Regions from separate parts of the Flavobacterium ginsengisoli genome, predicted to be linked through region 1. Evidence: riboswitches for the same ligand, from Rfam matches in the RefSeq annotation. Region 1 holds a riboswitch; the other holds the start of a gene.
The links. Region 1 has a riboswitch for S-adenosylmethionine ahead of P5P87_RS13895 (alpha/beta fold hydrolase). Riboswitches for the same ligand answer to the same signal wherever they lie in the genome.
Positions count from the first base shown of each region.

Region 2: linked by a shared signal. The riboswitch ahead of P5P87_RS23640 (TlpA disulfide reductase family protein) and the one ahead of P5P87_RS13895 (alpha/beta fold hydrolase) in region 1 are both predicted to bind S-adenosylmethionine.

Region 1 is NZ_CP121110.1:2,985,911-2,989,416, reverse strand. It holds gene P5P87_RS13905 (homoserine dehydrogenase family protein) at 1-456, shown strand, start outside; gene P5P87_RS13900 (hypothetical protein) at 1,107-1,307, shown strand; SAM riboswitch class I at 1,498-1,605, shown strand; gene P5P87_RS13895 (alpha/beta fold hydrolase) at 1,683-2,666, shown strand; partial or broken gene thrA (bifunctional aspartate kinase/homoserine dehydrogenase I) at 2,668-3,506, shown strand, end outside.
Region 2 is NZ_CP121110.1:4,973,623-4,977,128, reverse strand. It holds gene P5P87_RS23645 (aminotransferase class V-fold PLP-dependent enzyme) at 1-1,073, opposite strand, end outside; gene P5P87_RS23640 (TlpA disulfide reductase family protein) at 1,217-2,116, opposite strand; SAM riboswitch class I at 2,364-2,464, opposite strand; gene P5P87_RS23635 (response regulator) at 2,681-3,136, opposite strand; gene P5P87_RS23630 (PAS domain-containing sensor histidine kinase) at 3,139-3,506, opposite strand, start outside.

The sequences.
Region 1 (3,506 bases):
AAAGAAGATCTGTCTGGAAACGATTCTGCAAGAAAGCTTCTGATATTGGCCAGAGAAATAGGAAAAGATTTTGAGTTTTCAGACATTACAATCAAGCCCTTTATAACCGAAGAACATTTGGAGAAAAATGGAGTGCTAAACAAAGATGCTGTCGATAAATCTTTTAAAATCGCCAAAATTACTCAAGCAGAAAATCATGTATTGAGATATGTAGGAGAGTTTGATGTAGAAAAAGGAACTTTAGAAGTCAAATTAATTTCGGAACCAATAAATTCTCCAATCGGACAATTAAAAGGTTCTGATACCATTTTTGAAATTTTCACTAAATCTTATGCCGATATTCCAATCGTAATTCAGAGCGCTCCACCTTGCAAACAAGCAATTTCTAGAGGAATTATAACCGATATTCTGAAAATTGCGGAGCGAATTAGGAGTAAAGAAGCCGTTTGGCTGTAATTTTTTAGTTAAAAAAATATAAAAGAGAAAAAAGTTCTTTGATAAATTGATTTGTCAAATGGAATTATGAAGGAAAATTGGCTTATTTTGTAAGTTTTTTACTTGTGTTATTTCGTTTTCGTTTTTGTAAGATGTTTTTTGACGTTAAAAAACACATTTTCAACGGATTTTGTAATTAAATTCTTGAATTTTATTTGTGTAATAAGAAAAATATTTGCATATTTGTTATACCCAAAAACTACTAGAAATCAAATGAACTTAAAAGTCAACAAAATGTTTTGTGCCATTTCGGTTAAGACCGAGGCGGGGGTGTCTATTGCTAAAAAATTGTAAGAATACAATAATAATATAGTAAAAGCCTCCTAAGAAATATTTAGGAGGCTTTTTAATTTACAACAAATGCAGAATTTAAATAAAATACAATATAAATCACAGATGAATAAATCCTTACAGATGAACACTAAGATGTTTGCTGTCGCGCTTATTTGCGTGAACGTCTGTTGATACTAAAAGTATAAATGAGTTTAAAAACTTAAACCCTTTTGGTATCTAAAAATCCAAAAGGGTTTTTTTATTCTAGAAAATGACTTAACAAAAAGATAAACGAGAAATAAAGATTATAAAACACAACTTAACTAAAACTTAATATCATGAGCAAATTGAACTACTTCGCAGAAAAAATTTCTAAATTGAAAAACAGAAGGACAAAAAATAGTAATCCGCCGCCAACAAACGAATTGGCTCATCCAAGATTCGGAATCACAGAGGAAGATAAAAGCGCTGAGAAAAAAGTGCCAAACTCTTTATTGTTTTTGATGTATTCAAAAGAAAATGAAACGCTTTTTATCTAAACGGAAAAGCATCATAAATTTAGGGTAAAACCTGCTTAATTTTACTGGGCATTTTTGTTCGGTAAATTTTTGCGTATAATAGTTTTTGCTAAAATAAGTCTCAGAAATTTAACAAACACTTTTAGATAAAATTTGTTTGTTTGAGAAATTAGTAGTTAATTTGCACCGTTAAGTTCAAACACGTATTGAAATGTTATAAAGAAAGGACGAGGGATTAGACCCGATGAAGCCTTAGCAACCCTTCGGTAAAACGAAGAAGGTGCTACATTCTACCACGCCAAACGTGGAAAGATAACAACAAGATTTTTTCTAGTTAAACCTAGTTTTTCTTTCTAATATTTCCATATACAAATCAATAATACAACAGATTTGAAATTGGAAAATATACCAAATCCCATTATAATTCAAGATTTCATCACAGAAAGTGGTGCAACTTATCATTCTATACCATTAAGTTTTACGCTGGCAGGACAACCTTTGCACAGCGCGCCTATTGTTTTGGTTAACCATGCTTTAACTGGAAATTCGCAAGTTACTGGCGAAAACGGCTGGTGGAATGACTTGATTGGTGAAGGCAAAACCATTGATACTGCTGTTTATACCATTTTGGCTTTCGATATTCCAGGAAACGGAAGCAATTCCTTTTTAATTGACAACTATTTAGACTTTACAGCTAGAGACGTTGCAAGAATCTTTATCGAGGGCGTAAAAACGTTAAATATCGAAAAACTTTTTGCAGTTATCGGAGGTTCTGTTGGTGGCGGAATTGCTTGGGAAATTTTAGCTTTAGCGCCAAATATCACAGAAAATCTTATTCCGATTGCGAGTGACTGGAAATCGACTGATTGGCTTATCGCCAATTGCTTTTTACAAGAGCAAATTCTAAACAATTCTTCAAAACCAATCGAAGATGCAAGAATTCACGCAATGCTGTGCTACCGCTCGCCAGAATCATTCAAGGAAAAATTTCAGCGTACCATAAACCAAGATCTTTTGATTTTTAATATCGAAAGCTGGTTGGCACATCACGGAAAAAAATTGCAGAAAAGATTTCAGTTGTCTTCTTATAAATTAATGAATCAGTTGCTTAAAACAATTGATATTACTAGAAATAGTGAAAGTTTTGAAAACTTAATGTCTAAAACAAAAGCTTCAATTCACATTGTCGGAATCAATTCAGATTTGTTTTTTACAGCAAAAGAAAATGTAGAAACCTACGAAGAATTGAAGAAGTTTAAAGATAATGTTTTCTATAGCGAAATTGATTCGGTTCACGGACATGACGCTTTTTTAATCGAGTACAAACAATTAGATCATTTACTTGCCGACATTTTTAAGGCAGAAACAATAAAGAAATAAAATGAAAGTATTAAAATTTGGAGGTAAATCGTTAGCAAACGGAGAAGGACTTAACAAAGTTGTTTCAATCATTTCAGATAAAGTAAATCAAGGTGAAAAAATTGCCGTTGTAGTTTCTGCACGAGGAAATGCTACTGACGAATTAGAATTTATCTTAAGCATTCGTCGCTAAAAACGGCAGTTACAAAGAATTATTAGAGAATTTTAAAAAATATCAAATATCAGATTACCCACAAGTTGATTTGTCTGAAGAATTTAGCGTTTTAGACAAGCTTTTTGAAGGTGTAAGCTTAATTGGAGATTACAGCAAAAAAATCAAAGATCAGATTTTGTCAAAAGGAGAATTGCTTTCAGCTAAATTATTGACAGCAATTTTACAGGAAAAAGGAATTCCTGCCAATTTTGTAGATACAAGAGATTTGTTGAAAACCGATTCTAAATTTGGTGATGCACAGCCTTTGGAGCAGCTTTCAAAGAAAAACGTAGTAAATTATTTTAAAGAACATAACGGCGAAACGGTTAATATAGTTACAGGCTTCATTGGCTCAAACAACAACAACGACACAACTACTTTAGGTAGAAATGGCAGTAACTATACCGCTTCGTTAATTGCAAATTATTTAAATGCAGAAGAATTACAGAACTTCACGCACGTAGATGGAATCTATACGGCAAATCCAGATTTAGTTGCCGATGCTAAGAAAATTGAATATTTATCATTTAATGAAGCAAACGAATTAGCTAATTTTGGAGCAACGATTCTTCATGCTAAGACGATTATTCCTTTATTAGAAAAAAACATTCCGTTACGAATTTTAAATACTTTCAACCACGAAAATC
Region 2 (3,506 bases), 2.0 Mb from region 1:
GTTGTTAAATCTCCTAGAATAGATAATCCGGGAATTTTTTGTAGTCTAGAAAAACAGAGATCGAGCAATTCTTTTTCTCTATTTTTAATATTTTCCACTCCCATCTGCTCTTTTAATTCTAAAGCCAAAGCAGTTCTAATAACTTGAAGAAAACCTGGGGTTCCACCATCTTCTCTAACTTCTATAACATCGCTATAACAATATTTTCCTAAAGGATTGGTCCATTTTACGTTGCCTCCACCTGGATTATCAGGAAAATCGGATTGGTATAATTTTTCATTGAAAACCAAAATACCGCAAGTTCCAGGTCCGCCTAAAAATTTATGAGGCGAAAAGAAAATCGCATCCAATTGTTCTTCTGGATCTTTTGGATGCATATTGATTTTGACATATGGTGCAGAAGCCGCAAAATCTACAAAACAAAGTCCACCATTTTGATGCATAATTTTGGCCAATTCATGATATGGCGTAATAATTCCGGTAACATTCGAACAAGCCGTAAACGAACCTATTTTTAAGCTTCGATCGGCATATTTTTTAATTTCATCTGAAAGAACTTTTGGATCAACCAGATTGTTTTCGTCTGGCGAAAGAATTACAACATCTGCATTAATTTCATACCACGGAACTTGATTGGAATGATGTTCCATGTGCGTGATAAAAACAACTGGTTTATCTGCTTCCAATTCGTAGTTTTTTCGCACTCCAATAATACGCTGCAGTTTAGATAAAGCAGCCGTCATTCCGCTTCCTGTTGTAACTAAAACATCTGATTCGCTGGCATTAACCGCTTTTTTAATAATTTCTCTAGCGTGCTGATAGGCATAAGTAGACGTTTTTCCTGTCTGACTAGAAAATGAATGCGTATTGGCTATCATTGGACCAATTTTATTGAGCATTATATCTTCGATCGGAGTGTATAATCTTCCACTGGCAACCCAGTCTGCATAAACTAGATTTTGTTCTCCGTAAACCGATTCAAAAGTATGCTCAATTCCTACTGTGTTTTCTCTAAACTTAGAGAAGTGACACTCCGATTCTGTTGGTTTTGTTGTTGGCTCAATAGCATTCATATCCTTATCATTTTAAATTAACTAATTGTATTTTTTGTTGTGCTTTTTTTAGAATCAAATTTTATTCTCCAAAAGCGCTTTTAATGTAGACTGCAATTCTTCTCCGTGCAGGTTTTTGGCAACGATTATTCCTTTTGAATCTACTAGATAATTACCCGAATTGCTCTTACTCCATATAATTTGGCAACAGCACTGTTCCAGAAAAGCAAGTCAGAAACATGTGTCCATGTCAAATTATCGTCTTGAATTCCTTTAATCCAATTTTCTTTCTTTTTATCTAATGAAATTGCTACAATATTGAATCCTTTATCATGAAATTCTTTGTAAGCCGCAACAATATTTGGATTCTCTTTTCGGCATGGTCCGCACCATGAAGCCCAAAAATCAACCAAAGTGTAGCCTTTTAAATTATCATAAAGGCGAACTGGCTTTCCATCAGGATCTTTGGCAGTAAAATCTGGGGCTTTTTTACCAACCGCTAATCCGTCTAACACGGTAACCAGTTCTTTTAGTTCTTTCACGTAAGTGATATTCTGAAGGCTTTTATCTAATAAAGCAATATTTTGAGTGATTTGCTCTGGTGTTAATCTATACGACCAGTTTCTATATAAAACATAAGCCGAAACAATAGATTTTGGATGTTCTGTAATGAATTTACTAATTTCAACATCTTTGGTCTTTTTATAGGTTTCGAACAAATCTTGAGAAGCCGAACCTTCAACCACAGAAGCCGTATAATATTTCTTCGGACTTAGTTTTACTGTTATCGGATCTTTTTCAAGAAAAATATACAATGGCGAACTTTCTGTATTAACGCTTAGACCATATAATTCTGGCGTTTTTACTTTCGTTTTAAAACTAAAATTTCCGTCTTTTACTTTTACAGAATCAATAGTCGTAAACATTTTATTGTGAAACTTCTGCAGGTAAACATATTGTGCCACTGTGTCGACAACAGTTCCTTTCAATTGTAAATTGCTTTCCTGAGCTTGAGTTTGAAGCGCTCCAAGAAACAAAGCAAAACCTAGTAGTATTTTTTTCATTTTATTTTTAGTATTTTAAGATTAGACAAAAGAATTTTGTGCCAATGCCTAAAGCCATCAGCGCTATTGTTATTTTATAAAAGAAATCTGGAAAAGATTACTGTTTTAGAATTCAGAAAAAAGCAAAGCTATTTTCTTCAAAAATTGAATTCAAAAGTTCATAACCGGCATATAATATTGATTCTGCTTTCATTGTAATAAAAATTTTTAGTATGGATGATCTTAAACAGATTTACTGAAGAAATCTTTCTTATCTACCCGCACACGGCGGAAGGATTTAGCACCTTATTCGGCAACAGGTTGCTAAGACTTCATTGGGCCTATTCCCTCAGTCTTTCTGGATAAGTATCATTATATAACTTTTCTGTGATACAAATATATACTAATTCTACATAATTAGTCAAGTTTAAAATATAATTTTTTGTTTTTTTTTATTAAAAAAATACTTTTACAAATCACAAATACATAAAAATCAATAAATTAAACCTGAAAACATTATTTAGGAACGGCATTTTTTATAAAAGAAATTCATACGTTTTACACTTAAAAGAGAAAAAACATTATTTATTCTGGAAGAAAAACGTGCAAATATTTATTTTTTTCAAGGCTAGAAAGACCTTCTTTCAGTCCGTTTTTGAGGTTTGAAGTAATTAATCCCAACACTTGTTTTAGATCATTGAAATTATTGGGTTTCACAAAATAACAGACAGCACCCAAATTGGCAGCGGCATCCATATCATTTTTATATGACGAAGTCGAAATCATTATTACGGGAATGTCTTTATAATGTTCCTCTGCCTTTAATTGTTTTAAACATTCCCAGCCATTCATAATCGGCATATTTAAATCTAAGAAAACTACGCCTGGCACTTTATCTTGAGCTTTCAACAATTTTAGCACTCCGCTTCCATTTTCAGAACAATGGCAAACAATACTTTCATCTATCTCCGCCAATGCTTCACAGAACATTTCTGCATCGTCCTTATCATCATCAGCTAATAAAATCATATTTTCTCCCATAATTAAATGTCTTTTGCTTTTTGTACAAACGGCAAGGTAATAATAAAAATAGCTCCTTTATTAGAAATTCCTGTTGCAGTAATGCTTCCGCCATGACGTTCGGCTATTTTTTTGCAAAGTGACAAACCTAAACCTGTGCCTTCGTATCGATCCTTAGAATTTAATCGCGTAAAAGTTTCAAAAATGCGTCCTGTTTGATCAAGGTCAAAACCAATTCCGTTATCCTCTACTGTAATTATTGCCACTTTATTACCTGCTTCAATTTGTTCTGTTGCTGTAATATTAATTTGAGGCGGAATGTTTTCTTGGGCGAATTTAATAGAATTATTAATTAGATTATAAAACAGCTGATATAGCAATACCGAAGCTC